Regions from separate parts of the Neobacillus sp. BP17 genome, predicted to be linked through region 1. Evidence: a T-box and tRNA genes for the amino acid it is inferred to sense, from the RefSeq annotation. Region 1 holds a T-box; the other holds one or more tRNA genes.

Region 1 (15,836 bases):
AATCACTTTGCCGCTCCGCTTCTTTTTGTTCCACTTCTTTTTCTTTTATCTTTAACAATTTTTGATAATTCAACACCTGTTTGATATAATCACTTAATTCATGATTTGTTAACTCATCGTTAATGGGCATCATTTCAATGTTTGCAACCATTCGTCTGAGATTATCATCTTGTATATAGGACAAAAACGCACTTGAATCAGACTGGAAATGTTCTTCATAAAATGCTAACAGATAGGTTATTATTGCCTGATGTTCATCAATATTAAACGTATTACCCTGTAACAAATCCTGCACCTTATAAGCCACATCTCGATCCTTTAACATGTGAGCAATTAATCGTCTCTCTGCTGTATAATGCTTTGGCTTAAGTTTGCTATCTTGCTTTGGGACTAAAATAGGCTTATTTGCAGCTTGCTTACTTCCAGTTGATTTTCTTTTTTCTGCGAAGAATATCTCCTTTTGCTGCTGTTTTAAAGCATCAAGTGAAAGTGAGAATTCAGCGGCAAGTTGACGTAAATAGTGATCCCTTTCAACTGCTTTATTCAAAGTGCTGATTTCCTTTATTAACACTTCGATATATGCAAGTCTATCTCCTTCAATTTGCAGATTTTTCCCCCTGCGAAAGTAAAGAAATTTGAACGCCATCCACGTTAGACTTGCACTAATAACCTCATTTCGGAATTTTTCGGGACCATTCTTTTTAATATATTCATCTGGGTCCATTCCATCTGGCATCATCGCAACCTTTACTTGAAATCCACCATTACTAAGATGGTTTCCAGCACGATAGGCTGCCTCAATTCCGGGTTTATCAGAATCGTAGCAAATGGTTACGGATTGGACATTTTGCCGTAAGAGGGCTATATGTTCATCTGTCAAGGAAGTCCCCATCGTGGCTATACCATTTTCCACACCAGCGCGATTTGCAGAAATAACATCAGCAAATCCCTCAAATAAAACAGCAAATTGCGATTTTTTTAAACTTGGCTTCGCATTATGGTAATTGTATAAAATTTTACTTTTATTAAAGATTGGCGTTTCAGGACTATTTAAATATTTGGGCTCGTCGGCCCCAAGTGTTCTTCCTGAAAAAGCAATCGTATTGCCGTTTCGGTCAAAAATCGGAAACATAATCCGATCCCTAAATCGATCGAAATAAGTCCCATCTCTTTCGCGTTTGATAATTAATCCGGCTTTCTCCATCCATTCAGGCGGAAAATCTCTTTTTGAAAGAAACTTAAAAACATAATCCCATGAATTTAAAGAATACCCAATTTGAAACTTATCTATTGATTCTCGAGTGAATCCCCTCTGCAGCAAATATTCCAAAGCATGTTGACCTTCCTTTGTATTAACTAGCAAATGATGGTAAAATTTCTGTAACAGCTCATGAGCACCTAAAAATGCTTGGTGCTCTTCCGAAAACTTTTTCTCACCATATCCGCCAGACAAATTGATTTCAAGGTCTATATTAGCCTTTGCAGCTAGTTTTATGGCTGCTTCTTGGAAGGAGATCCCTTCTAGCTCCATTAGAAATGAAAAAACATTACCACCAGCGCCGCAACCAAAGCAATGGAAAATTTGTTTATCAATAGATACTGAAAATGACGGGGTGCTTTCTCCATGGAATGGACATAATCCGAAGTAATTTCGCCCCTGTTTTTTCAGTTGAACATAATCGCTGATTACTTCGACAATATCAACAGACTGACGAATTTGATTAATCTTTTCTTCGGCAATACGTTCTGCCATGTAAAACAACTCCATTTGGTCTATCAGGTATTCGGCAGGCACCCTCTTAATTCCTGCAAAATTCGACAAAATTTTTGGAATTTAATTCTGTCTTAAATTTTTCACGCTCTTCTGTTTGAAAAAGTCTTGGTTCCTTTCCATAAATCCCCCTTTTTCTTGCTTGTGCACATCAACATATTTCCAGTCTGTATATGTAGAGTTTTCTTCTTTCATATGATGAACGTAGAAAGCAGCAAAAAGAATATGAGGACTAAACACCAACACTATTTCGACAATCTCCGTTTAATCCGGGCATGAATCTACACCGGCATAAATAGTCGAATTGCCGTTTACATAAGTATTAATTCTACATTACTCCGCATATTCCTTCTTTAAGAAATAACTTTTGCAAAAGGAGTTATGTCGAATTCTTTTTAGGGGGTCCCCTTGACATCTAACAATAAATAGTTTATTCGTTCATAAGCAAGTCTAAACCTAAAAAGATATATTTTTATCACAATTTTTTATTATAGTACATTTATTATCATTTTACCATAACTTTTTATCATTATTATTGCACTTTCTCTCAGTAGAAAACACATAATCAAATGATTATGTGCTAGACTCTCCCTTTATGAAAATAATTTAAGATAACATTTGCTGTTTCTTCTACCGCTTTATTGGTAACATCAATAACTGGGCAATTTATTTTCTGTACTACTTTCTCAAAAAAGATTAATTCCGCTTTAATCCTGTCGAGCGTAGCATAACTTGCCTTATCATTTAAGCCTAAAGAAATTAACCGTTCCCGTCTGATATGGTTTAACTTTTCAGGACTTATTTTCAAACCAAAACATTTCTCGATTGGAACTCTATAGAGTTCTTCTGGCGGATCCACTTCTGGTACAAGCGGGACATTTGCTACCTTTAATCTTTTATGAGCTAAGTACTGTGAAAGTGGTGTTTTTGAAGTCCTTGAAACCCCTATTAATACAATATCTGCTTTTAATATTCCTCTCGGGTCACGACCATCATCATATTTAACGGCAAATTCGATTGCTTCGACTTTTTTAAAATAATCTTCATCCAATTTTCGAACAAGTCCTGGTTCACATAAAGGTGTTTTTCCACTAAACTGTTGAATCTGATCCATAATTGGACCAATTAGATCGACAGCTAAAATCCCTTCCTGTTCAGTTCTATTTTTAATATATGTACGCATTTCAGGTTTGACCAGCGTAAATGCAACCATTGCTTTATCTAATAAAACCAGTGAAAGAACTTCATCAATATGTTCCTTATCTTCCACATATGGGAATCGTTTTAATATCATTCCTGAGCCATTGAATTGGCTTATTGCTGCTTTTGTAACTAATTCAGCTGTTTCCCCCACTGAATCGGATACGACATAAATAATTGGCGAACTCATTCTCCCTCAACAACCCCTTAACATATTATCTTGTTACTCATCACCCAGTGCGACGAACGCTTTGGTAATACTTGTTTTGGTTATTCTTCCGATAACCTCAAATCCATTTTCTGTTTTCCGAACCACTGGAAGTGCATCGATTTGTTTTTCAATTAATTTCTTAGCGATATCAATTAATAAATCTTCTCGTTCACACATAGTGATATTAGGCATTCTTGTCATTATAATATTAACAGGAATGGTGGTTAGTTCTTGCTTCCCTATACTAGCACGGAGCAAATCCTTTCTTGATAATACTCCAACAAGAATGGTGTTTTGATCTACTACAAATAAGGTTCCCACATCTTCCAGGAACATCGTACAGATGGCATCATAAACGGAAATATTTTCATTCACCACAACAGGGATAGACTGATATTCCTTCACGTATATTTTTTGTAAATTTTCGGTTAAAAGCTGTGTCCCTGATTTCCCAGTATAAAAATAACCTACACGGGGCCTTGCATCTAAATAACCTGCCATCGTCAGAATGGCAAGATCCGGTCTAAGGGTCGCCCTAGTCAAACTTAGTTGCTCTGCAATATGTTCCCCTGTGATAGGCCCGTTTTCTTTTACAATTTGCAAAATATGTTCTTGCCGTTTGGTTAGTTCGATTGTTCACACCACCTTAGTTTCCCATTTAGAAAGGTTTTTATCTCAAGATACTTACTTTATTAGAAATATTATATACTATTGAATCTATTAAGAAAACTCGCCAATTGGCGAGTTTCCTCTTAAAACATCATCTTTTCTTGCAAGAAGCTAACTAGTTCATGTATCGAGATACGCTTTTGCTCCATTGTATCACGGTCACGAACTGTAACCATATTATCTTCTTTAGAGTCGAAGTCATAGGTAATACAAAACGGAGTACCAATTTCATCATGCCGACGATAGCGTTTTCCAATCGATCCTGATTCGTCATAATCAACTGAAAAATGTTTAGCCAGGGTCGCGAAAACTTCACGTGCTTCTTCTGACAATTTCTTTGATAACGGAAGAACCGCTGCCTTATAGGGAGCTAACGCAGGATGGAAATGCATGACCGTTCTAGAAGTACCATCTTCAAGCTGTTCTTCATCATAAGCATCAATTAAGAATGCTAAAGTAACACGGTCTGCTCCTAAAGATGGTTCAATACAATAAGGAACAAACTTTTCATTTGTTTCTGGATCGAGGTAATGGAAGTCCTCACCAGAATACTCCATATGCTGCTTCAAATCATAGTCTGTTCTTGAAGCAACCCCCCAAAGTTCGCCCCAGCCAAACGGAAACTTAAATTCAAAATCAGTTGTAGCATTACTGTAATGAGACAATTCGTCCTCAGAGTGGTCGCGAAGTCTTAAATTTTCCTTTGTAAGGCCTAATGACATTAACCATTGTTCAGCAAATTGCTTCCAATAATCAAACCATTTCAACTCCTCACCAGGCTTACAGAAAAATTCAAGTTCCATTTGTTCAAACTCTCTTGTTCGGAAAGTGAAATTACCCGGAGTAATTTCATTTCTGAAACTCTTCCCAATTTGAGCAATACCAAATGGCATTTTCTTTCTCATCGTCCGCTGGACATTTTTAAAATTAACGAAGATACCTTGGGCTGTTTCAGGACGAAGAAAAATTTCATTTGTACTTGATTCTGTTACTCCTTGAAAAGTTTTAAACATTAAGTTGAACTGGCGAATTCCAGTAAAGTCATGACTGCCACAATCTGGACAAGCGATATTGTGCTCTTTCACCAACTCTTCCATTTTTTCAAATGGTAAGCCATCGACAATCATTTCAATGCCTTTTTCATCGAGAGCATTTTCAATTAATTTATCGGCACGATGACGTGCTTTACAATTTTTACAATCTATCATCGGATCATTGAAGTTCCCAATATGGCCAGATGCTTCCCAAGTACGCGGGTTCATTAAAATACTCGCATCTAAACCGACATTATATGGTGACTCTTGGACGAATTTTTTCCACCATGCCTGCTTAATATTATTTTTAAATTCAACACCTAACGGACCGTAATCCCAAGTATTGGCAAGACCTCCGTAAATCTCTGAACCAGGAAAAATAAATCCTCTGTGTTTGGCATGTGAAACGATTTGTTCCATTGTTACATTCATAGAAATTGCTCCTTTAAAATAAATTTGATTCAAACAAAAAAACTCCCGTTCCTATGCTAGATTAGCATAGGGACGAGAGTTACCCGCGGTTCCACCCTAATTGCTGCTAAGAAGCAGCCTCTTTTATCGTGTTAATAAACACAAATATTGCTCAGGAACGCCTTCGTTAGTTCTCTATACCCTAGCTTACACTATCCTAGGTTCGCTTTTATAGAGGATGACTAAGTACTCTTCTCCATCACTGCAATTATTTTATTAATGAAAATAATAGCGAAAACTCCAAACATTGTCAACTAGGCGATTATAAGAGATTGCGAAATTTATCCATGGAATTTAGAAACTTCTTGGATTTAAGGTGCAAACCAGAATACTCTTCATAATAGGCAGTAATTACCTTCTTAAGTTCAGCTTTTGTTTCTTCTTTAACAGAAATATTCCCTAATCTTGAAAGATCAAAATAATAAAATACCCTTAATAATTTAACCGCAGCAGCAGATAGTTTAAGATGATAAGGATCTTTTTCTAGACATCGATGACAGAGAAACCCGCCTTCACGAATCGAAAAAGAAAAATGTCCGTCTGTACTCCCGCAAACGGAACATTGATTTAAGATTGGGTTCAAACCCATCACATTTAACATTTTCATCTCATAAATATTCATGAGGATATCTGGGTCATAACCTTCATTTAAGTAATTTAATGTTTGAAAAAGCAACTCAAAATGAAAAGGATTTGGTTTCTTTTCATCCGAGCACTTATCCGTTAATTCGACAATATAACTAGCATAAGCAGTTAAAAAAATGTCTTCACCAATCGACCGTAATGATGTAGCCGTTTCTCCCTGCTGCAGGCTGCCTAAACCAGACCCTCTTGCAATTAGAAAATAACCATGTGTAAAAAGCTGTGTGATGGAGGAAAGGCGGCTGTTAGGCTTTTTTGCACCACGAGCCATGACTCCAACCTTTCCCCATTCCCTAGTATATATTGTTACAATTTTATTTGTTTCACTATAATCAGTTGTTCTAATAACAATGCCTTCACACTTCTGAAGCATTATTGTCACCTTCTAAAGTAGCACGAAGACAAACTTATGAAACGGGAAAATCGATTTGTGCTAGCTCATCATTCAGATTTCCGGGTATTTCCTGGTTTTCCTTCTCTAGTTCTTTAATGAGAAGATATGTGTCAATATTACCTGTTTGGAGGAATACTTTCCACGTAAAATCCATCATCGAAAACCCCACCTTTCATATTTAGACTAGCTGTTATTCGGTCCCAAACCTTACAATTATCATAGCCTGCCAGCGCAAAAATCATAAGACGAAATATTTGTTAATGTTGTCCATGCATAATTTGAAATAAACAGTAATACTTTAGTTAGGGTTAATTAATATTCATCTTCGTTAAAACCATAATCTCGAAGCTGGGACATCTTATTACGCCAGTCTTTTTGAACTTTTACCCATAACTCTAAATACACCTTAGACCCTAAAAGATTTTCTATATCTGCCCGTGCACGCTTCCCAATTTCTTTTAACATACTTCCTTGCTTTCCAATTATGATTCCTTTTTGGGAATCACGTTCAACAATTACGGTTGCCATGACATCGATCATGTCCTTACCCTCTCGTTGCTCCATTTTGTCAAGAACAACAGCAAGTGAGTGTGGAATTTCTTCTCTTGTTAAGTGAAGGGCTTTCTCCCTGATAAGCTCTGTAATAATAAAACGTTCCGGGTGATCTGTCACTTGGTCTGCTGGATAGTATTGTGGTCCCTCTGGCAAGAAAGACTTAATCTGCTCGAGCAATCTTTCGACATTATTACCTTCAAGCGCTGAGATGGGGACAATTTCTTTAAATGGATATTTTTCTTGATATGATTCAATAATTGGCAATAATTTATCTGGATGAACTTGATCAATTTTATTAATGACAAGAAAAATTGGCGTATTAACGGTTTGAAACTTTTCAAGGATAAATTCTTCGCCACGGCCAAACCCTTCTTCGGCATTCACCATAAACAAAATCAAGTCTACTTCTTTAAGCGTATTCACTGCTACCTTCATCATAAAATCGCCTAATTTGTGCTTTGGTTTATGAATTCCTGGCGTATCAATAAAGATCATCTGTGCATCATTTACTGTTAACACGCCTTGGATTTTGTTACGAGTGGTTTGCGCTTTATCACTCATGATCGCGATTTTTTGGCCAATCACCCGATTTAGAAACGTAGATTTCCCGACATTAGGCCGGCCAATTATAGAAATAAAACCTGACTTATAACCTTTGCTGGAGTTCTCATTATTTAACATGGAGATCCTCCGATGTTACAGTAACACATACTGTTGCTTCTTCAATTAGGTGTTCGATATTCACTCGTGTTCTTCCCTTCCAGCAGATGTCTGCTGTTCCTTTATTTTACCTCAAAATCCATTGAAAATCATTACATATAGATGAAAAAAATTAAAAAATTAGAATTTTCTCATAAATTAGCGAGTCCACTTTTTTTCGCTGTAGAGTCATTTTACCGAATTCATTATTCGATTTCAAATTTCGTCGAATCCCCTATTCTAACTATCTAAAATAACTCTAGAATATAAGGTAAAAAGATCACAATCCCAATGACAAATGAAAGAACGGCATATACAAAGACGGCGCCAGCCGCCAAATCTTTCGCCTGTTTTGCCAAGGAATGATATTCTCCTGTAACGAGATCTACTACTCTTTCGATAGCTGTATTCACTATTTCCAGCGCAAACATTCCTCCAATTGCCATAAGGATGAATAACCATTCAAATTTAGTAATTGAAAAATAAAAAGAAATAAGTAAAACAACAATCGAACTAAAAAAATGGAAGCGCATATTCCTCTCGCCCCTCAGGGCAGTTGCAATCCCCGCAAATGCAAACGAAAATGACCTTAAAAACCCATACTGTGCCGGTTTAGCGTTTGAGTCCATATTCGTCTAAAATATCCTTCTGCAATGTAAACATTTCTTTCTCCTCTTCTGCCGTCATGTGATCATAACCCAGGAGATGCAAGAATCCATGTACAGCTAGAAAACCAAGTTCACGTAAAAAAGAATGCCCATATTCTTCTGCCTGCTCGATTGCTTTTGGAACAGAGATAATGATATCACCCAAAACCCGAGGCATATCGGCTCCTACAAATTCCATTTCACCTTCCCCTAGTTCTTCCATCGCAAACGAGATAACATCTGTTGGCTTGTCTTTATCCCGGTATTCTCGATTTATTTCTTGAATTCTTTCGTTTGAAACAAATGTGACAGAAACCTCACTATGCTCTTCCACATCCTGTTTTTTTGCGGCAAAGTTAATTACCCGTTCGATTTCAAGCATTTGTTCTTCTGTAAGTGTTTCAGTTTCATCAATACAATCAATTAGTAATGTCATGCTTGCTTCACCTTCTTTATCATTTCTGGATACTCAATTCTGGAGTGAAAAATCCCTTTTAAAGTTTCACATAACGCTTCAGAAACCGTTTCAATTTCTCTCATAGTGAGATCACATTCGTTTAATTGTCCATCTTGAAGACGATCCGCAACAATTTTCTTAACTAGTGACTCAATTAATTCAGGCGTAGGCTGGGATAAAGAGCGAACAGCCGCTTCTACACTATCAGCAATCCCAACTACTGCAGACTCTTTTGTTTGTGCCTTAGGTCCAGGATATCGATAATCTTCTTCCTTAACTTCAGTATCAGCTTGGGCTGCTTTGTGGTAAAAGAATTTTAGCAAGGTAGTTCCATGATGCTGCTCGGCAATATCAATAATTTCCTTGGGCATATTGTATTTTTTCAAAATAGAAGATCCATCTGTTACATGTGCGATAATAATATTCGCGCTTTTATCTGGCGGGAGGCGATCATGTGGATTCTCAAGATGCATCTGATTTTCAATATAAAAATTCGGGCGCTTTGTTTTTCCAATATCATGATAATAACTTCCTACTCTCGCTAAAAGACCATTCGCTCCAATTGCTTCACAAGCAGATTCCGCTAAATTAGCGACCATCACACTATGATGATATGTACCTGGTGCTTCCATTAAAATTTTTCTAAGCAATGGATGGTTGGGATTAGAAAGTTCGATTAGCCTCATCGTTGATAAGATTCCGAAACTCGCCTCAAAAAAAGGAAGGAGTCCAATAGTTAGTACCGCTGAACCTATTCCTGAAACAAGGGCTGTAATTAGATAATATCCATACTCAATTCCAGTAAATTGCCCATTCGGCAAATACATTAACGCTAAGATAGTTAACAGGTTTACGAGTGCGGCAAAGGAGCCTGCCTGAAAGATTTTCGACCGTTGATTAAGTTTACTTAAAAATAGGATACCCGCCAAGGAACTGAATAGGATATAGATACCCTCTGAAAAATTTAAAGTCCCCGTAACCCCTTCATTAAATAAAATACTGCCGCAAACCGCCATGATAATAGACATTAGCGTGGCTAACTTTTCATCAATTAATATTTTAATTAACATCCCTCCTAAAGCAGCAGGGAATAAATAGCCAATTCCAGCATAATTAAAAATTTGCAGCATGCTGATGATTTTCATTATAAGTATCGTAAGGATGAATATTATCCCAAATAATAACAAGTCCGTCTGCTTTTTTCCTGGTATAGACTTAATTTGAGAAAAATAAAAATAGATAGCTGATAAAATAATCGTTATTAGAACGATTAAGCCAATAAAGGGTTTGAAGGGTCGTTCATTATCAAGGAGACCGACCAACTTTAATTGCCGATAAATATCCTGGTTAATTAACTCTCCTTCTTCAACAATAATTTGCCCCTGTAGAATTTTGGCAGGTTCCACACTTTCTACTGCTTGCTGCCTAAGTTCCTCGGTCGCATTAGGGTCATAAAACTCATTTTGAATAATAGCATACCTGCCTAATTCGATGACACCCCTTCTTAAATTATCATTCAAGGTGGTGTATTTTAATTCTTCCTCTACTCTTTTCTTGGCATTCTCAACATCATCTGCAGAAATCCTTTGGGCCATTACATTATTAATCGCTGTAACAGTTAAATCCTTAGCAATCGATAATTCATCAGGATTGGCTTGTACTAAAGCAACAAAGACTTGATCAGAAAGTCCCTTGGAGACATTTGGTGTTAATTTCGCTTTTAACCTGTCCATTTTTTCCGAATCACTTGGTTCAGCTTTATCAGGTTTTTCTTCTGCTTCTAACTCAGCATGCTTGTTTATTTCTTCTTTTATTTCATCATTCATCTCAACTGTGGCTTGAAAAATGGAGCTAATTAAATCCACTCGATTTTGTGTGTATTCTTTTTTTAAGGTATAGACATCCTGAACCTGATCTATTGCTTCTTTACGCTTATTTTCTGTACTTTTTCTATCTTCTACTGTTCCTGGTGAACGAATTGTTTTTTCCGCAACTGAAAATAGGCTTAAATCTAATTTCTCAGGTTTTACATTACTATACATTGCTGCTAATAACACGGTACCTAACATTATAAAGAATAGTACTAGAAAGAAAGTTATATCCAGCAGCTTACGTATCCGTATGAAGTATTGCTGAAGTTTACCCAACTATATCCCTCCAACCACTGCCCTTGAAAAAAGATTCAAATTGTTCATAAATCAATTCTCAATAATTGTCATATTTTCACTGTTTTTGCTTCATGTAAAATGATAACAGTTTTTCGTACAAGTTTCACCTTCTTTAGGAGAAGATTTGTTTTCATTACATTTTTTTAGAAAAAAAGAGGCAAACCTTATAGGTTTACCCCCTTGTTATTGTTGAATTGCCTTCTTCTCGTATGCCTCAATAATTCTGCCAACGAGCGGATGTCGAACAACATCCGTTTGCTCTAAAAAGATAAACGATATTCCGTTGACATTTTTTAAGATTGCTTCCGCTGCAACTAAGCCGGATTTTGCCCCTTTTGGCAAATCAATTTGTGTTTGATCCCCAGTGATAACCATTTTAGACCCAAATCCAAGCCTTGTTAAAAACATTTTCATTTGTGCATGTGTTGTATTTTGGGCTTCATCTAAGATGACAAATGCATCATCCAATGTACGTCCCCTCATATAAGCAAGCGGGGCGATCTCAATCGTCCCTCTTTCCATTAACCTTTGTGTATGCTCTGCCCCCAATATATCATGAAGTGCATCGTATAATGGCCGTAAATATGGATCCACTTTTTCCTTTAAGTCCCCTGGTAAAAAGCCTAAACTTTCCCCTGCCTCAACTGCTGGTCTTGTTAGAATTATTTTATTTACCTGTCCATTTTTAAGAGCGTTAACAGCCATGACAACTGCTAAATAGGTTTTACCCGTTCCAGCAGGCCCAATCCCAAATACAAGGTCATTTTTTTTGATGGCCATCACATACTGTCTTTGACCAAGTGTTTTAATTCGAATAGTTTTTCCTTTTACATTTTTGCCAATTTCTTCTTCGTATAAATTCACAAAATATTCCAATGTCCCTGCATTCGCCATTTGCACAGCATACAGGACGTCTCTTTGACTAATATTTATCCCTTTACGGATCACGATCATTAATTTATTAAGAATCTGCCCTGCCAGAGTAACTTTTTCTTCGTCCCCTGACAAACTAACTGCTTCACCACGAGTAATGACTGTGACTCCAAGTTCCTGTTCAATGATTTTTAAATTGGAATCTGAATTCCCTAGCAAACTAATTGCTTCTGCAGGATTTTCAAGCTGTACACTTATGGTAGTTAACTTTTCTGTCATTCACTAGTCTCCTTGGAAATCGGTTGTCCGACCGCAATATTTTCTATTACCTTAAAATGAATATCCAGTATAACTTTACCATTTTTATTTGCTTTGTGTAAAATTTTTTCATCCTTTATAATAGCATCTTCATCTAACTGCCCTTTTATTTGTTTTTTTGCAAGTTCAATTGCTATTTGCTGCGCCTCTTTATTAGTATAAGAACGCTGCACCTCTTCTCGCTCGCGAAGGGTCTTATTGAGGTAAGAAACTGGTAATTCCCACTTCAAGAAATGAATTTTATGAACATTCTCTTCTGTTTCATAATTACTGAATTCTGGCTTACCAAACCCCCAAACTGGGAGTTCAAAATTGCCAAGTAATATAAAATGTTTTTCCTTTTCTTTACCGTTAAAAACTTTAAAGTTGGTTTCTAACGGGAGTTCAACGTGACTTTTATACCATGTTTCGCCCCAGACCTCACCCTTAGCAGCAACCAATTCTGGGCTATCTTCTTGTCCAAATGCACCTGAAACAAGGAGTTGACCTTTGTCTACGTGATCATGAATATCCACCATTTTTTGACCATTTTCAATATACATATTAACTATTATTGCTTTCTTTTTCGCAATAAGATTCCGCGGTGATAAATGCTCGGGTTTTTTGGGCTCATTTTTTTCAACTACTTGGAGGTGAAAGGTTGTCCCCTTTAACTCCACACCAACCCATGTTAAGTCCCCGACATTATTAGTCAGTTTCCTCTGAATACCTTCCACATTATCTACAAAAAATTGTAACTTTCCAATTTTTACGCCCATCTTGTCCAACTCTTTACGGATTTGGTACTCTGTTGCTGGTTTTGCGCCTTTTATTTCTATTCCCCAGATAACATTAGACAGAAGCAATAATAGGAACAAGAAAATTCCTGCACCTGCTATAAAGCCACTATTTTTCAACATTCTGCGAAATAAAAAAGGAAGCCCGTTCCTTCGTAAAAAGGATACTGAGCAATTGCTTTTCCTCGCATATCGCCTGATACTCTTGGCATCTTTAAGCCTCATATTAAACGTTATTGTCTCGGTTCCATGTCTTTTGATATTCCAGATTGGAAAATCATTTCTTGTCAGGACATTAATAAAACGTTCAGTGCCCTTTCCTGATACTTTTACAGTAACCCTGCCATTAAAAAATTCGATCCACTGGTTATTCATTTTGTTCCTCCCGGATTTTCATTTATATAAATGACCTGATCAATTTTCCCTTCTAGCAAAATTTCTTCAGGTAAAATGGTTTTAATCACAAAGGATTTTCCTTTTATTAATAACTGTCCTTGCTTTAACAGCAAGCGAAGTTCCTTATCTGTAAATACCAACAACCCTCGATGATTCTCAATATAGACATGAATTTGCCCGATCATCGTAATACGGGGTAAATCCATCATGACATCTTGAGGAAGATCCATTTTTTTAGCCATCCAGTTACGAACCCGCCCGGCCCAGTTTTTCGCCATAAAAAAAGAACCCCCTTTCATCTCATATTTATGAAATGAAAGGACGTTCTAGCACACCTTTTTCGTATTAACTAAGTTGATTTACCACTAACTGTTTCTCGGACGGTATGGTTTTTTTGACCGTGGTTCCCCAAGAATCTCAGCCCAAATAATACTGTTAATGAGCGTTTTTTCATCGGAATTTAGGGCGATGTTGCTGTCCTCTACCGGTCTAGGATTTACATCTACTTTTTCAGCCTTTTGTTGGCCAACGGACATTCCGATCCGATTGACCTCAGGCTTTTGTTTTAGTTGAAGGTATTTATTTTCAAGATTATCTTTTGGAGTATCTGGAATATTCTTTGATGGTAAGGGTCCAGTTGTTCGAGATTCCTCAAAATCCAGTTGTTTTTTTACCAAAGTTCGAATTTCATCAAAAGTTTCCTTTGAAAATGTTTTGTTTCTAGTTGTTCCTTTCTTCCCTTTGGCATTACGGAAAACCATAGAAGCAATACCGATGATAATCATAAATAGTATGCTTTCCAATAATCTCCACCCCTTTCATATCCCAAAGTGGATTATTGTCCGTCTTTTTTGTCTCCAGTCATCTTACCGATAGAACCTCTCATATCAGTGTCTGCTGAAATATTTTTATAGTTCATATAATCCATTACACCTATATTGCCCGATTTAAGTGCTTGAGCCATTGCCAGTGGAACCTCTGCCTCAGATTCTACAACCTTTGCCCTCATCTCTTGAACCTTTGCTTTCATTTCTTGTTCTAGAGCCACTGCCATCGCCCGGCGCTCTTCTGCTTTCGCTTGAGCAATTTTCTTATCTGCTTCTGCTTGCTCTGTTTGTAATTCAGCTCCAATATTTTTACCGATATCTACATCCGCAATATCGATGGAGAGGATTTCAAAGGCCGTACCAGCATCAAGGCCTTTGGAAAGAACAGTTTGGGAAATCAGATCTGGATTCTCAAGCACTTTGCTATGACTATCTGACGAACCGATGGTAGAGACAACACCCTCCCCGACACGAGCAACCACCGTTTCTTCCCCGGCACCACCAACAAGTCGTTCGATGTTAGCACGAACAGTAATTCTTGCTTTTGCCTTTACTTCAATCCCATTCATAGCCACACCAGCGATAAATGGCGTCTCAATGACTTTTGGGTTAACACTCATCTGAACCGCTTCTAAAACATCACGACCAGCTAGATCAATAGCAGCACAACGTTCAAAGGATAATTCAATATTAGCCCGGTGTGCAGCAATTAGAGCATTTACGACTCTGTCAACATTTCCGCCGGCTAGGTAATGGCTCTCCAGTTGATTAGTGGTAACGTTTAAACCCGCTTTATGGGCCTTTATAAGGGGATTAACCACCCTGCTTGGGGTTACCCTCCGAAGCCTCATTCCAACTAAGGTAAAGATACTGATACGTACACCTGCTGCCAGTGCGGAAATCCACAGCATGACCGGTACAAATGATAATAAGATTCCAAATAATAGTAAGGCAACTACTACAACAGCAATAATAAAAATTGTTCCGTTACTTGCTAACATATTTAAACCCCCTTTTTAATTTAACTCTCTTACAACAATACGTGCCCCTTCGACTTTTATCACTTTAACAAGAGCGTTCTGCTCGATAAAGCCGCCTTCACTAACTACATCGACTCGTTCATTATTAATAATAACAGTTCCAGCAGGCCGCAATACTGTTAGGGCGAAACCTTCTTTTCCCAACAAATCAGTCCTGTTAATATTGGAGACATATCCATCTTCTTTCCTTGCTGAATCAAATAGGACCATTTTATTAAATAGAACAAGTTTTTTATTAAAAATTTTAATCATCATAAAGAAAATTAATACGGATAAGAAAATAGCTATTAAGATAGATACGCCGATTTGGATCGTATCTTCACCTGCTAAAAAAAGACTTAATATTAATGCAGCCACACCTAGTGTACCGGCAATAGCTCCTGGTAAAAAGAACTCGAGGAATATAAGGATTAAACCTGCCACAAATAATAGTAAGGTGCCATAGCCCGCAAGACCCGCTTGGAAATGGCCATAAAAGAATAATATGAGCGCTAACACACCGATAAATCCTGCCACACCAAACTTTGTTGAAAATAGCTCCAGTACAATTCCGATTCCCGCAATCGATAAAAGGATGGTTACAACAATCGGGTCAGTAAGAAATTGTGTCATTCGAGAGCCCCCTTTCTTTCTTTAGTCTCGACTATACTTATTACGTATGTAAATGAATTAAGTTTCATTATTAAAA
Region 2 (14,756 bases), 2.0 Mb from region 1:
GAGATGGAATCAGTCTGCCTTCGATGAATAGGGACGATATTCTAAAAGAACTCATCGCTCCATTAGAATGCGAATCCCTTGATGAATATTTAGAGAAATTTTCTATACCTAATTTAGTTATGCAGTCAGTGGAAAATCTTAGAAGAATCACCTTTGAACTTTTTGAGGATGCGGCCCGCGAAAATGTGAAATACATGGAGGTAAGATTTGCTCCATTACTTCATACAGCAGGGGGATTAGACGTTGAAGAGATCATCCAAGCGGTCTTAACTGGAATAAAGGAGGCTGAAAAGCAATATGAGATAAAGGGGAACTTGATTCTTTCCTGCATGAGGACAATGTCTGCTTCCAGTGCTTTTGAGGTTGTAGAGAAGGGAAGGAGATTCCTTGGCGAAGGTGTAGTTGCCATTGATTTATGTGCATCGGAAGAGGAAGGGTTTTGTGGGAAATTCGTAGAACCGATTGCCTTAGCTAGAGAATATGGTTATCGAGTAACCATCCATGCAGGTGAAACGGGCGTAGGGAAAAACGTATTAGAAGCAGTTGAACTTTTGGGAGCAGAGAGAATTGGCCATGGTGTATTTATAAAGGACTGTGATGAGGCGTATAACATCGTGAAAGAAAAGCAAGTTGTGCTCGAAATGTGTCCAACAAGTAATGTGCAAACAAAAGCGGTAAACCAGTTTAGCGATCATCCCATCTATCAATTTCATAAAGATGGAGTCAAGGTAACTGTTAATACAGACAACCGAACCGTTTCAGATACTACCATGGCAAATGAATCTGACATAATATTTAAAGAATTTAATATAAGCGAAAATGACTATAAGCAAATTTACCTAACTAGTGTGGAAGCAAGCTTTGCCGACTACGAAACAAAAGAAATGCTGAAGAAGTATATAACTGGATGAAAAGTAGAATGAAGGGTGTCAGGCACCATGTTCACATGGTGCCTGACACCCTTTTTGTCTTTTTTAAGTAAACTTTAAGATTGTGATGCTAGATTGGGTTCCTAGAGATGATTTTAATTCTTATAAAATCAATCGTGAAGGAGATAATAGAATGAAAATTTTATTAGTAGAGGACGATTTGCGTCTGACAGACGTTGATTAAATGAAGGTCTAACATTTTAAGAACCATCCTTCTTCAATGGTTATATTGCTTCGTTTACATATTCCGCGGCTGCGTCTTTTTCTAAAAGGCCGACCTGGATGAGACCATTGAGAATCCCATGTTTAGAAGATGTTGTGGTAATTAGATCGGCTGCGGCCTTTGCTTCAGGAACCCCATTGCCCATAGCGATCCCCGTACCAATCATGGATAACATCTCCGAATCATTTAAACCGTCGCCGAATGCAAAACAGTTCTCGTGATTAATATCTACGAATTCAAGCAGTTTGCGAATACCAACCGCTTTTGAGGCCCCCTTTGGCAGGAAATCATAAGCATAATCATGCCACTTGACGAAGTCTAAATCAGGAAAATGGTCGTCGTATTGATATTTGTCCTCGTGGTTGCAGTAAAGATGTCCCTGAAATATTGGCCGATTTATATAAAATGAATCGTCAACTATAGGATAAGGCATCATTAATGAATCGAAACTCGATTCAATAAAGGGATGGTTTTCTTTGCTGACTTTAAAATCATCGTGGCTGCAGTAGGCAAGGGCATGGCCTTTGTTTGCTGTCAAAGTGGAAATCGACTGAAGCAGCTCAGGATTAATTGGATTGGCATAAATTTCTTGTCCTTCATATACAACATATTGTCCGTTCATGGAAATGAAAGAACTAATATTCAATTCTTTTTGAATCCAAGAAAACATCTTCGGAACACGACCAGTGGCAATTACCGTGTGCACTCCTTTTTCCTGAAGTAAACGAACGGCTTTTTTTGTGGAATCAGGAATCACTTTATCCTCGTTAAGTAATGTACCGTCAATATCAAAAAACACCATAGGTTGTTTCATTTTCTATCCCTCCATTTAATCACAACAGGTCGTTACGCTCAGAAAATACTGATAACGCCGACCTAATGTTGTGAGTTCTTGCAAAAACAGAATAGTTTATGAAACGCGTTTCAGGTCAAGGGGATTGAAAAAATAATTTCTATTTTTTTTAATTAGGTACGGAGAGTGAAGAAGATAGAAACAATCAATTCGCGAGAATCAAACGGTATTCCGTTCAATTAATGTTACGGGGATTTCGTCTTGGGAAATCTCCTCATATTTGTGGATTCCTTGTAAAAATAGTTTCCTGCCCATCTCCTCAAGTGGAATTTCAATCGTTGTGATACTCATCGTTTTTGCGATAGGTTGATTGTTGAACCCGATAAGTGCAAGATTATCTGGTATAGTAACACCTAGATTTTGTGCACAGGTAACAATCCCAGCTGCAACATCATCGCTTGTCACCAATAAGGCTGTTGGTGGATGGGGCATCTTTCTAATCTGCTCCACTACCTTTTCTCCATCCTCGAATTGGAGACAATCCTCAAAAATATAGGAAGGATTATAGGATAAACGATTGGTTTCTAAAAAATCCTTATACGCTAATTCTCTGTTTTTACTATTAGTACCTGATTTACGCCCAATGCAATAACCAATTTTTTCGTGACCTTTTTGATAGAGGTAATCTAATGCAAATAGGAAACTTTTATAGTGATCCACAAATGTGGAGGATACTTTTTTTCCTCTGGTATCCTCGCATAAAATGATTGGTCCAAAAGGCAAATACGTTTCAATTTGGCTCCATGTGGATATTCTCGAGCAAATAATTAACGCATCAATCTGCTTTTGTTTTAACGTTTGTAATGCATCTAATTCTCGGCTTTCCACGTAGTTAGTCTGAAATATAACCAAATTGTAATTGTGCTTTAACGCTTCGTTTGCGATTCCTTTCATTAATAGGGCAAAGTAAAGGTGATCGATAAAAGGAACTACCACACCTACAAGAAAAGTCTTGCCCGTACTTAAATGGACGGCATTAATATTTTGTTGGTAATTACTACGCCTAATCGCCTCTAAAACGGCATTCCTTTTTTCGTCACTTACATAAGGATGATTATTCAACACTCGAGAAACAGTGGTTACAGAAACGCCTGCCATCTTTGCCAAATCTTTAATATTTGTCATTCCATTACCTTCCTAAGCGGTGCCTGACACCATGTAAACTGCATGGCGATCCCGCGTTTTCTGTTCAATTTATAATGTTATATTATAACCGAAGTGTATTAAAGAATCAGCGGTGCACTAGAGCTGAGTCAATGTTTTAATGATGGAATAGTTATCTTATAAAAGAAAATAATATATTTTGTAGAATAATAGTTGACTTTAAAGATACATGATAGTAATATAGTAAATCTGATGAGGGAACAGTATATGAAACTTAGATGTTTCTTAGAAATATAATCCTTCACCAGTTGACAAAAGTTAATGTGGTTGATATGATAGATCTCGCTGATTCAGAAAAAATATTATTTAAAAATAATGTTTGACTTTCTGGTGATGAGATGATAAACTATAAACCTGTCACAAAATAGTTCTTTGAAAACTAAACAAAGCAGAAACGTCAACAAAATTTTATTAGTGAATCTTTCAAAAAAAGTGAAGCTAAGCCAACGTAACAATTGAGCTAATCAACTTTCTTGGAGAGTTTGATCCTGGCTCAGGACGAACGCTGGCGGCGTGCCTAATACATGCAAGTCGAGCGAGACTCTTCGGAGTCTAGCGGCGGACGGGTGAGTAACACGTGGGCAACCTGCCTGTAAGACTGGGATAACACCGGGAAACCGGTGCTAATACCGGATAATCCTTTTCCTCTCATGAGGAAAAGCTGAAAGTCGGTTTCGGCTGACACTTACAGATGGGCCCGCGGCGCATTAGCTAGTTGGTGAGGTAACGGCTCACCAAGGCGACGATGCGTAGCCGACCTGAGAGGGTGATCGGCCACACTGGGACTGAGACACGGCCCAGACTCCTACGGGAGGCAGCAGTAGGGAATCTTCCACAATGGACGAAAGTCTGATGGAGCAACGCCGCGTGAGCGATGAAGGCCTTCGGGTCGTAAAGCTCTGTTGTTAGGGAAGAACAAGTACCGGAGTAACTGCCGGTACCTTGACGGTACCTAACCAGAAAGCCACGGCTAACTACGTGCCAGCAGCCGCGGTAATACGTAGGTGGCAAGCGTTGTCCGGAATTATTGGGCGTAAAGCGCGCGCAGGCGGTCCTTTAAGTCTGATGTGAAAGCCCACGGCTCAACCGTGGAGGGTCATTGGAAACTGGGGGACTTGAGTGCAGAAGAGGAAAGCGGAATTCCACGTGTAGCGGTGAAATGCGTAGAGATGTGGAGGAACACCAGTGGCGAAGGCGGCTTTCTGGTCTGTAACTGACGCTGAGGCGCGAAAGCGTGGGGAGCAAACAGGATTAGATACCCTGGTAGTCCACGCCGTAAACGATGAGTGCTAAGTGTTAGAGGGTTTCCGCCCTTTAGTGCTGCAGCTAACGCATTAAGCACTCCGCCTGGGGAGTACGGCCGCAAGGCTGAAACTCAAAGGAATTGACGGGGGCCCGCACAAGCGGTGGAGCATGTGGTTTAATTCGAAGCAACGCGAAGAACCTTACCAGGTCTTGACATCCTCTGACACTCCTAGAGATAGGACTTTCCCCTTCGGGGGACAGAGTGACAGGTGGTGCATGGTTGTCGTCAGCTCGTGTCGTGAGATGTTGGGTTAAGTCCCGCAACGAGCGCAACCCTTGATCTTAGTTGCCAGCATTCAGTTGGGCACTCTAAGGTGACTGCCGGTGACAAACCGGAGGAAGGTGGGGATGACGTCAAATCATCATGCCCCTTATGACCTGGGCTACACACGTGCTACAATGGATGGTACAAAGGGCTGCAAGACCGCGAGGTTTAGCCAATCCCATAAAACCATTCTCAGTTCGGATTGCAGGCTGCAACTCGCCTGCATGAAGCCGGAATCGCTAGTAATCGCGGATCAGCATGCCGCGGTGAATACGTTCCCGGGCCTTGTACACACCGCCCGTCACACCACGAGAGTTTGTAACACCCGAAGTCGGTGGGGTAACCGTAAGGAGCCAGCCGCCTAAGGTGGGACAGATGATTGGGGTGAAGTCGTAACAAGGTAGCCGTATCGGAAGGTGCGGCTGGATCACCTCCTTTCTAAGGATAATATGAAGTACTAAATACTTCATTAAAGGACGTTTCTGCATTTGTTTAGTTTTGAGAGAATTATCTCTCGAAACTTGTTCCTTGAAAACTAGATAATAATTGACAAGACATCATATAAACAAGTAAGTTCTTCTGATATTAACTTAGGTTAAGTTAGAAAGGGCGCACGGTGAATGCCTTGGCACTAGGAGCCGATGAAGGACGGGACTAACACCGATATGCTTCGGGGAGCTGTAAGTAAGCTTTGATCCGGAGATTTCCGAATGGGGAAACCCACTGTTCGTAATGGAACAGTATCTTTACCTGAATACATAGGGTATGGAAGGCATACCCGGGGAACTGAAACATCTAAGTACCCGGAGGAAGAGAAAGCAAACGCGATTCCCTGAGTAGCGGCGAGCGAAACGGGACATAGCCCAAACCAAGAGGCTTGCCTCTTGGGGTTGTAGGACACTCAACATGGAGTTACAAAGGAACGGGGTAGATGAAGCGACCTGGAAAGGTCCGTCAGAGAAGGTAAAAACCCTGTAGTCGAAACTTCGTTCCCTCCTGAGTGGATCCTGAGTACGGCCGGACACGTGAAATCCGGTCGGAAGCAGGGAGGACCATCTCCCAAGGCTAAATACTCCCTAGTGACCGATAGTGAACCAGTACCGTGAGGGAAAGGTGAAAAGCACCCCGGAAGGGGAGTGAAATAGTTCCTGAAACCGTGTGCCTACAAGTAGTCAGAGCCCGTTCATGGGTGATGGCGTGCCTTTTGTAGAATGAACCGGCGAGTTACGATCCCATGCAAGGTTAAGTTGAAGAGACGGAGCCGCAGCGAAAGCGAGTCTGAATAGGGCGTATGAGTATGTGGTCGTAGACCCGAAACCAGGTGATCTACCCATGTCCAGGGTGAAGTCCAGGTAACACTGGATGGAGGCCCGAACCCACGCACGTTGAAAAGTGCGGGGATGAGGTGTGGGTAGCGGAGAAATTCCAATCGAACTTGGAGATAGCTGGTTCTCTCCGAAATAGCTTTAGGGCTAGCCTCACGTAGTAAGAGTCTTGGAGGTAGAGCACTGTTTGGACTAGGGGCCCTCATCGGGTTACCGAATTCAGACAAACTCCGAATGCCAAAGACTTATCCGTGGGAGTCAGACTGCGAGTGATAAGATCCGTAGTCAAAAGGGAAACAGCCCAGACCACCAGCTAAGGTCCCAAAGTATACGTTAAGTGGAAAAGGATGTGGAGTTGCTTAGACAACCAGGATGTTGGCTTAGAAGCAGCCACCATTTAAAGAGTGCGTAATAGCTCACTGGTCGAGTGACTCTGCGCCGAAAATGTACCGGGGCTAAACGTATCACCGAAGCTGTGGATTGACATCTATGATGTCAGTGGTAGGAGAGCGTTCTAAGGGCGTTGAAGCTAGACCGTAAGGACTGGTGGAGCGCTTAGAAGTGAGAATGCCGGTATGAGTAGCGAAAGATGAGTGAGAATCTCATCCACCGAATGCCTAAGGTTTCCTGAGGAAGGCTCGTCCGCTCAGGGTTAGTCGGGACCTAAGCCGAGGCCGAAAGGCGTAGGCGATGGATAACAGGTTGATATTCCTGTACCACCTCTTTATCGTTTGAGCAATGGGGGGACGCAGGAGGATAGGGTAAGCGCGCTGTTGGATATGCGCGTCTAAGCAGTTAGGCTGAGAGGCAGGCAAATCCGCCTCTCATATAAGGCTGAGCTGTGACAGCGAGGGAAATTTAGTACCGAAGTTCCTGATTCCACACTGCCAAGAAAAGCCTCTAGCGAGATAAAAGGTGCCCGTACCGCAAACCGACACAGGTAGGCGAGGAGAGAATCCTAAGGTGAGCGAGAGAACTCTCGTTAAGGAACTCGGCAAAATGACCCCGTAACTTCGGGAGAAGGGGTGCTTTTTGAGGTGAATAGCCTCGAAGAGCCGCAGTGAATAGGCCCAGGCGACTGTTTAGCAAAAACACAGGTCTCTGCGAAGCCGCAAGGCGAAGTATAGGGGCTGACGCCTGCCCGGTGCTGGAAGGTTAAGAGGAGGGGTTAGCTCACGCGAAGCTCTGAATCGAAGCCCCAGTAAACGGCGGCCGTAACTATAACGGTCCTAAGGTAGCGAAATTCCTTGTCGGGTAAGTTCCGACCCGCACGAAAGGCGTAACGATCTGGGCACTGTCTCAACGAGAGACTCGGTGAAATTATAGTACCTGTGAAGATGCAGGTTACCCGCGACAGGACGGAAAGACCCCGTGGAGCTTTACTGTAGCCTGATATTGAATTTTGGTACAGCTTGTACAGGATAGGTAGGAGCCTGAGAAGCCGGAGCGCTAGCTTCGGTGGAGGCGTCGGTGGGATACTACCCTGGCTGTATTGAAATTCTAACCCGCACCCCTCATCGGGGTGGGAGACAGTGTCAGGTGGGCAGTTTGACTGGGGCGGTCGCCTCCTAAAAAGTAACGGAGGCGCCCAAAGGTTCCCTCAGAATGGTTGGAAATCATTCGCAGAGTGTAAAGGCACAAGGGAGCTTGACTGCGAGACCTACAAGTCGAGCAGGGACGAAAGTCGGGCTTAGTGATCCGGTGGTTCCGCATGGAAGGGCCATCGCTCAACGGATAAAAGCTACCCCGGGGATAACAGGCTTATCTCCCCCAAGAGTCCACATCGACGGGGAGGTTTGGCACCTCGATGTCGGCTCATCGCATCCTGGGGCTGTAGTCGGTCCCAAGGGTTGGGCTGTTCGCCCATTAAAGCGGTACGCGAGCTGGGTTCAGAACGTCGTGAGACAGTTCGGTCCCTATCCGTCGTGGGCGCAGGAAATTTGAGAGGAGCTGTCCTTAGTACGAGAGGACCGGGATGGACGTACCGCTGGTGTACCAGTTGTTCTGCCAAGAGCATCGCTGGGTAGCTATGTGCGGACGGGATAAGTGCTGAAAGCATCTAAGCATGAAGCCCCCCTCAAGATGAGATTTCCCATAGCGCAAGCTAGTAAGAACCCTGAAAGATGATCAGGTTGATAGGTCAGAGGTGGAAGCGTGGTAACATGTGGAGCTGACTGATACTAATCGTTCGAGGACTTAACCAATACGAAAAGCGAAGGCGACTGTTCAACTTCGACAGACGTTGGAGAACTGGCACTGCAAATCTCGGTTTTGGATTTGTAGGGACAGATCGAAACGGCCGAGAAGTTAGGAGCCGTAGCTGGACAATACAAAGTATATATGATGATTGTCAATTATCTAGTTTTGAGGGAATAAAACCTCATATAGTCTGGCAGTAATGGCGAGAAGGTCACACCCGTTCCCATACCGAACACGGAAGTTAAGCTTCTCAGCGCCGATGGTAGTTGGGACACGCGTCCCTGTGAGAGTAGGACGTTGCCAGGCTAGCCCTTTTGGGTTATTTTTTTCGTCAATATTTAATATGGCCCCTTGGTCAAGTGGTTAAGACACCTCCCTTTCACGGAGGTAACACGGGTTCGAATCCCGTAGGGGTCACCAAAGTTTTTCATGCTAGTGAAAATAACTTTCATTATTTTAGAGGATTAGCTCAGCTGGGAGAGCATCTGCCTTACAAGCAGAGGGTCGGCGGTTCGATCCCGTCATCCTCCACCATGATTATGTTTGTTCTTTGGCGGTGTAGCTCAGCTGGCTAGAGCGTACGGTTCATACCCGTAAGGTCGGGGGTTCGATCCCCTCCGCCGCTACCAATCAATTATTTATTAATATCTGGAGGAATACCCAAGTTTGGCTGAAGGGATCGGTCTTGAAAACCGACAGGCGGGTCATACCGCGCGGGGGTTCGAATCCCTCTTCCTCCTCCATTATTTTTAATATATTATCGTCGCGGGGTGGAGCAGTCCGGTAGCTCGTCGGGCTCATAACCCGAAGGTCGCAGGTTCAAATCCTGTCCCCGCAATTAAGTTATTTTCAAGCATTGCTTGAAAAAACTCTGGTCTGGTAGTTCAGTTGGTTAGAATGCCTGCCTGTCACGCAGGAGGTCGCGGGTTCGAGTCCCGTCCAGACCGCCATTTTTTTCTAGTAGGTTTCCTACTATTAATATATAGATTATTTTGGCGATTGTGGCGAAGTGGTTAACGCATCGGATTGTGGTTCCGACATTCGTGGGTTCGATTCCCATCAGTCGCCCCATTGATTTTATAATATTGGGCTATAGCCAAGCGGTAAGGCATCGCACTTTGACTGCGACATGCGTTGGTTCAAATCCAGCTAGCCCAGCCATTTTTCTTATTTTTGATAATGCGGGTGTAGTTTAGTGGTAAAACCTCAGCCTTCCAAGCTGATGTTGTGAGTTCGATTCTCATCACCCGCTCCAATATGGGCCTATAGCTCAGCTGGTTAGAGCGCACGCCTGATAAGCGTGAGGTCGATGGTTCGAGTCCATTTAGGCCCATCAAAAAAAACGACTTAGAAGTTTCTTACAACTTCTAAGTCGTTTTTTTTACATTCACTATTTACAAAAAATATGTTTACCAATCCTTTTGATTTGTGGCCGACTCCATATCCAACCACTTGTCGCGGTATCAGGATTAAAATAATATATGGCTCCGCCACTAGGATCCCAGCCGTTGATGGCATCCATAACTGCTTTTTTCGCAGTCTCATTGGGTGTTAAATTAATTTGTCCATCTGCCACGGCAGTAAACGCTCCTGGTTGATAGATGACACCTGCAACTGTATCTGGAAACGATGAGTGGCTGACCCGATTTAGGATAACTGCTGCAACAGCGACTTGCCCTGTGTATTCCTCGCCACGTGATTCCCCGTAAACAGCATTTGACATCAATTGAATATCATTTTGTGAGAAATTACCTGTGACATTAGCAGAATTGTTACCTGATGAATTAGTTTTTTCATACTTTGTTGCTTTCACAATTGCTGCCTTTGTTTTAGCTCCTACAACTCCATCTACTGGAAGACCAAATTGGTCTTGAAAATTCCGTACGGCCCAATAGGTATTCCAGCCAAATACACCATCAATATTACTTGTATAAAAGCCGTTATATTTGAGTCGTGACTGCAACTCAATAACATCTTCTCCTGATGAACCCCTTTGGAGCACTTGACTTGTAAATGCTAATACGTCATTACTTTGTTCACTAGTGGTGATGAATACAACAAAAAGTACAATAAAAATCAGCCGTGTCTTAATGAAAGCTTTTTCTAGCAAAATATTGCCTCCTAAGAACAGTAATACCGTTATTTTCTTCAAAAATTATCCTTTTATGTAAGATGAGAAAAAGAATACCGTCCGATAGCGGTATCCAAATTACTAGAAATACGATCATATTGTCTCGCAACAGAGCCAGTAACAACTAAATTAGGAGCAACTACTGCATACCAGAACAGAGGGCATTTTATGTTAGGGTACAAATGAAAAGAACGATTATCATGGATAATCGCTCTAAGTAAAATGTTATTTTAGGGCTTTGCTAACTTTAATTTTCTTACCCTTAATGGTGGCATTCTCCATTGCTTGTAAGACGAGTGCGCCTTTGCCATTCAAAATATCAACATAGGTCATTTGATCCTGGATGGTGATAATGCCAATATCCTCGGCTGTGACACCAGGGATTTTTGCGATCGTCCCAACAAAATCGACTGCGCGCATCTTCTTCTTTTTTCCACCGTTGAAATGAAGCTTCATGATACCTTGGTTAATCCGAGCCGTTTTATTATTTCTGACGACACGGCGGCCGCCGCTTTTTTCTACAAATGCGTCTCTTCCTTTTGCAACTTCAGTTGGTTTTGGAGCCTCAACTTTCGGAATCTCAAAGCCAATATAGCGCTCAATCGCCCGAACAAATTTCCCTTCAAATGGTGTGGCAAAAGTAATCGCTTTTCCTTTATTGCCGGCTCGACCGGTTCTTCCAGTGCGGTGGACATAGCTTTCTTTTTCCATTGGGACGTCATAGTTGATGACGAGGGTGACATTATCAATATCAATTCCGCGTGCGGCCACATCTGTGGCGATGAGGTAGCGGAAATTTCCCATCTTGAAGCCATCCATTACCGCAAATCGATCTTGTTGTTCTAATCCGCCATGAAGTCGTTCGCAAGAATAATTCGATTCTTCCAATTCGGAATAAACGGTATCGACATGTTCCTTTGTCCTGCAAAAGATAAGACAGCTATCTGGATTTTCGACAACTGTTACATCTTTTAGCAGAGAAAGTTTGTCTTCTTCTTTAACCTCGATTAACAGATGTTCAATCGTATCTGTCGTGACCCCGGTTGATGCAATTTCGATATTAAATGGATTTTTCATATATTTATGGCAGAGGTTTTCAATATCCTCCGGTAAGGTAGCCGAGAAGACCATGGTGACTCGGTTGGAAGGAAGTTCTTTTATGATCGCTTCGACTTCGTCAATAAAGCCCATATTAAGCATTTCATCTGCTTCATCGATAATTAGATACTTAATATCGTCTAAAATGAGTGTTTCTCTGTCAATATGATCCATGACACGTCCGGGTGTTCCGACGACGACATGCGTTTTCTGCTGCAGTTCTTCTTTTTGCTTTGAAAATGGTTCTTTCCCATAAACGGCCATGGCCTTAATCCGTTTAAACCTGCCAATATTCGTGATATCCTCGCGTACTTGAACCGCAAGTTCTCTCGTTGGGGTAAGAATTAATGCTTGTGGCTTTCTTTCTTCCCAGTTAATCATGTTGCAAACAGGGATCGCGAAGGAAGCCGTCTTACCGCTGCCCGTTTGCGATTTTACAACCAGATCTTGATTCTTCAATGCCAAGGGAATGACCTCGGTTTGGACCTCGGTAGGTGTGTCATATTTTAAAATGGTCAGTGCTCTTGTGATTTCGTCACTTAAATGATAATCCGCAAAACTTACTTTACTCATGTATTAACCTCATTTATTAGTATTATCCGGCTTACCTTTAGGATTTCTCGCGAAGAAATATCATATGCATAAACTGAATACGCTCCATTATACTGGATATACACCATTCAACCAAAATAATTTTTAAAATTATTTCAAAAAAAGTGCCTGACACCAGAAGTGTTGGTATATCTGGTGTCAGGCACCAATTTGCTGAAAAATATTATTGTAATGTGACATTTGTCATATCCTGCACATGACACCTGCTACTAACAAGGACAAACTTGTTTCTCTATACTTTGATATAACGACACGAAGAAGGAAGGGAATTCAAAAAATGACCTTACAAAATACGAAGACTCTAAAAAAACAAGTGGCTCCCTTTGAAAAATCAACGACAAAAGAAAGCGTATGGCAGATTATTAATACGGTCGTACCATTTATTGCCTTATGGTACCTTGGCTATTTGAGCCTATCCGTTTCCTATTGGTTAGCACTCGTACCAATCATCCTTGCTGCAGGATTTCTCACAAGGATATTTATCATCTTTCATGATTGCACCCATTATTCCTTTTTTAAAAGCCGGCGCACGAATCGAATCGTTGGCACGATGATGGGGGTACTAACGATCTTCCCGTTCGATAAATGGGGATATGAACATGCCGTTCACCACGCTACAAGTGGGAACTTGGATAAACGAGGTACAGGAGATATTTGGACATTAACAGTAGATGAATATTTAGCAGCACCACTAAAACTTCGTTTGGCTTATCGCTTTTATCGCAATCCCTTGGTAATGCTTGGGTTGGGTCCGATTTATGTGTTCCTTCTTAAGAATCGTTTTAATCGTAAAGGTGCAAAAAGAAAAGAACGTAATAACACATATTTAATCAATATTCTCATTGTAGCCTTAATCAGTTTGCTTTGTTTGGCTATCGGATGGCAGTCATTTCTCTTAGTTGAAGGCTCAATTTTCATGATTTCAGGCGCATTAGGTGTATGGCTGTTCTACGTACAGCATACGTTTGAGGATTCTTACTTTGAAGAAGATAAAGAGTGGGAATATGTGAAAGCGGCAGTAGAAGGAAGTTCATTCTATAAACTTCCAAAAGTATTGCAATGGTTAACTGGAAATATTGGCTTTCATCATGTGCACCATTTAAGCCCAAGAGTACCTAACTATAAATTGGAAGAGGCACATAAAAACACGCCTCCATTACAAAAGGTTCCAACAATTACCCTTGCTACAAGCTTAAAGTCTCTTCGCTTCCGTTTATGGGATGAAGAACAAAAAAACTTTGTAACCTTTAAAGAAGTTAGAGTTTTAGCAAAGAAAAAGTTCACTGTCCAACAAGTGAAACCGGAAATTTAACAACTAAGGGTCCCATTATAACAGGCTAGCTCCCTTTCATTAAGGGGAGTTGTTATTTACATAACAACTGCCGGATAAGGAGAGAGCTTACATGATTCGAATCGTTATTGCAGAGGATCAGGAACTGCTGCTTGGAGCAATGGGTTCTCTCTTGAATTTGGAAGAAGATATGGAAGTGGTCGGTCAGGCGAGCAATGGGGAAGAGGCGCTTTCACTAGTGCATCAACTTCAGCCTGATGTTTGTATTATGGATATAGAGATGCCTGAAATGAGTGGGCTAGAGGCAGCAGAAGCATTAAAGTCATTTGGCTGCAAGGTGATTATCCTAACTACCTTTGCGCGAAGTGGATATTATCGTCGTGCATTACGGGCGGAGGTAAGTGGGTTTTTATTGAAGGATAGCCCTAGTGATGAACTAGCCAATTCCATTCGCAGCATTTATAACGGGGATAAAATTTATAACGCCGAACTAATTGATGAAGACTCCATTGACCAAAAACAAGATATGGAAGTAATCCGCCAACACCACCTCAAAGAACATACAAAAATCAACACAGTCAAAAACTATCTCACCACTATACTAGATAAAATAAAATTACCAACAGGTTAAAAATGAAGGTAATTAAAACAATTAAAACATTGGGTGTCAGGCACCATGTGAAATTTTTTCACATGGTGCCTGACACCCTTTTTCATATTTCAATTATAATAGGGAGAATCATCGGTTTTCTTTTTGTTTGGGCGAATACGTATTGTCCGACGCTTTTCTTGATGTTTTGTTTCATGACATTCCATTGGCGGATATTTTCAGTTTGGAGGTCATTAATGGTTTTCTTAGTAAGGCGGTTAATCTCTTTGAGGAGCTGGTCTGAGTCACGGGCATAGACGAACCCGCGGGTAATCGTGTCAGGCCCAGAAATGATCTTCCGGTCTCCTTTACTAATGGTAATCACAATTACGAGCATTCCATCTTCAGAAAGCTGCCTCCGGTCCCTGAGCACAATGTCCCCAACATCGCCAACGCCCATCCCGTCAACATACGTATCCCCAGCTGGAATGGACCGGGTCTGACGTGCAACTGAATTTTCGATATCAACCACATCACCATTTTTAATAATAAATGTATTTCCCTTTTCTACGCCCACAGACTCTGCTAACATCTGGTGATGATGCAGCATTCGATATTCACCATGAATCGGAATAAAATAGGTTGGTTTCATTAAGGTAAGCATGAGCTTTAAATCTTCCTGATAACCGTGCCCTGAAACGTGCATGCCCGTTGAACTACCCGAGCCATAGATCACTTTAGCGCCTAGTTGAAATAAGTTGTCGATGATTCT

What was found. The T-box of region 1 lies ahead of AC4QJR_RS20795 (glycine--tRNA ligase). A T-box ahead of a tRNA ligase gene usually reads a tRNA of that ligase, here a tRNA-Gly.
Region 2: it has a tRNA-Gly gene. The T-box ahead of AC4QJR_RS20795 (glycine--tRNA ligase) is inferred to sense a tRNA for this amino acid. The anticodon was not compared.

What each region holds. Positions count from the first base shown of each region.
Region 1 covers NZ_CM184198.1:4,246,238-4,262,073, forward strand. The annotation lists gene dnaG (DNA primase) at 1-1,753, opposite strand, end outside; gene AC4QJR_RS20785 (pyruvate, water dikinase regulatory protein) at 2,352-3,161, opposite strand; gene ccpN (transcriptional regulator CcpN) at 3,195-3,815, opposite strand; gene AC4QJR_RS20795 (glycine--tRNA ligase) at 3,935-5,317, opposite strand; T-box leader at 5,383-5,568, opposite strand; gene recO (DNA repair protein RecO) at 5,619-6,371, opposite strand; gene AC4QJR_RS20805 (YqzL family protein) at 6,406-6,549, opposite strand; gene era (GTPase Era) at 6,705-7,628, opposite strand; gene AC4QJR_RS20815 (diacylglycerol kinase family protein) at 7,895-8,275, opposite strand; gene ybeY (rRNA maturation RNase YbeY) at 8,259-8,729, opposite strand; gene AC4QJR_RS20825 (HD family phosphohydrolase) at 8,726-10,897, opposite strand; gene AC4QJR_RS20830 (PhoH family protein) at 11,102-12,070, opposite strand; gene yqfD (sporulation protein YqfD) at 12,067-13,260, opposite strand; gene yqfC (sporulation protein YqfC) at 13,257-13,559, opposite strand; gene AC4QJR_RS20845 (YqfB family membrane protein) at 13,647-14,084, opposite strand; gene floA (flotillin-like protein FloA) at 14,117-15,109, opposite strand; gene AC4QJR_RS20855 (NfeD family protein) at 15,125-15,760, opposite strand.
Region 2 covers NZ_CM184198.1:523,023-537,778, forward strand. The annotation lists gene add (adenosine deaminase) at 1-911, shown strand, start outside; gene AC4QJR_RS02540 (Cof-type HAD-IIB family hydrolase) at 1,154-1,966, opposite strand; gene AC4QJR_RS02545 (LacI family DNA-binding transcriptional regulator) at 2,165-3,130, opposite strand; rRNA gene AC4QJR_RS02550 (16S ribosomal RNA) at 3,640-5,177, shown strand; rRNA gene AC4QJR_RS02555 (23S ribosomal RNA) at 5,333-8,268, shown strand; rRNA gene rrf (5S ribosomal RNA) at 8,453-8,569, shown strand; tRNA gene AC4QJR_RS02565 (tRNA-Glu) at 8,609-8,683, shown strand; tRNA gene AC4QJR_RS02570 (tRNA-Met) at 8,816-8,892, shown strand; tRNA gene AC4QJR_RS02575 (tRNA-Ser) at 8,914-9,006, shown strand; tRNA gene AC4QJR_RS02580 (tRNA-Met) at 9,028-9,101, shown strand; tRNA gene AC4QJR_RS02585 (tRNA-Asp) at 9,137-9,213, shown strand; tRNA gene AC4QJR_RS02590 (tRNA-His) at 9,259-9,334, shown strand; tRNA gene AC4QJR_RS02595 (tRNA-Gln) at 9,350-9,424, shown strand; tRNA gene AC4QJR_RS02600 (tRNA-Gly) at 9,445-9,518, shown strand; tRNA gene AC4QJR_RS02605 (tRNA-Ile) at 9,523-9,596, shown strand; gene sleB (spore cortex-lytic enzyme) at 9,654-10,373, opposite strand; gene AC4QJR_RS02615 (DEAD/DEAH box helicase) at 10,620-12,065, opposite strand; gene desA (Delta(5) desaturase DesA) at 12,382-13,416, shown strand; gene AC4QJR_RS02625 (response regulator) at 13,508-14,026, shown strand; gene AC4QJR_RS02630 (ribonuclease J) at 14,109-14,756, opposite strand, start outside.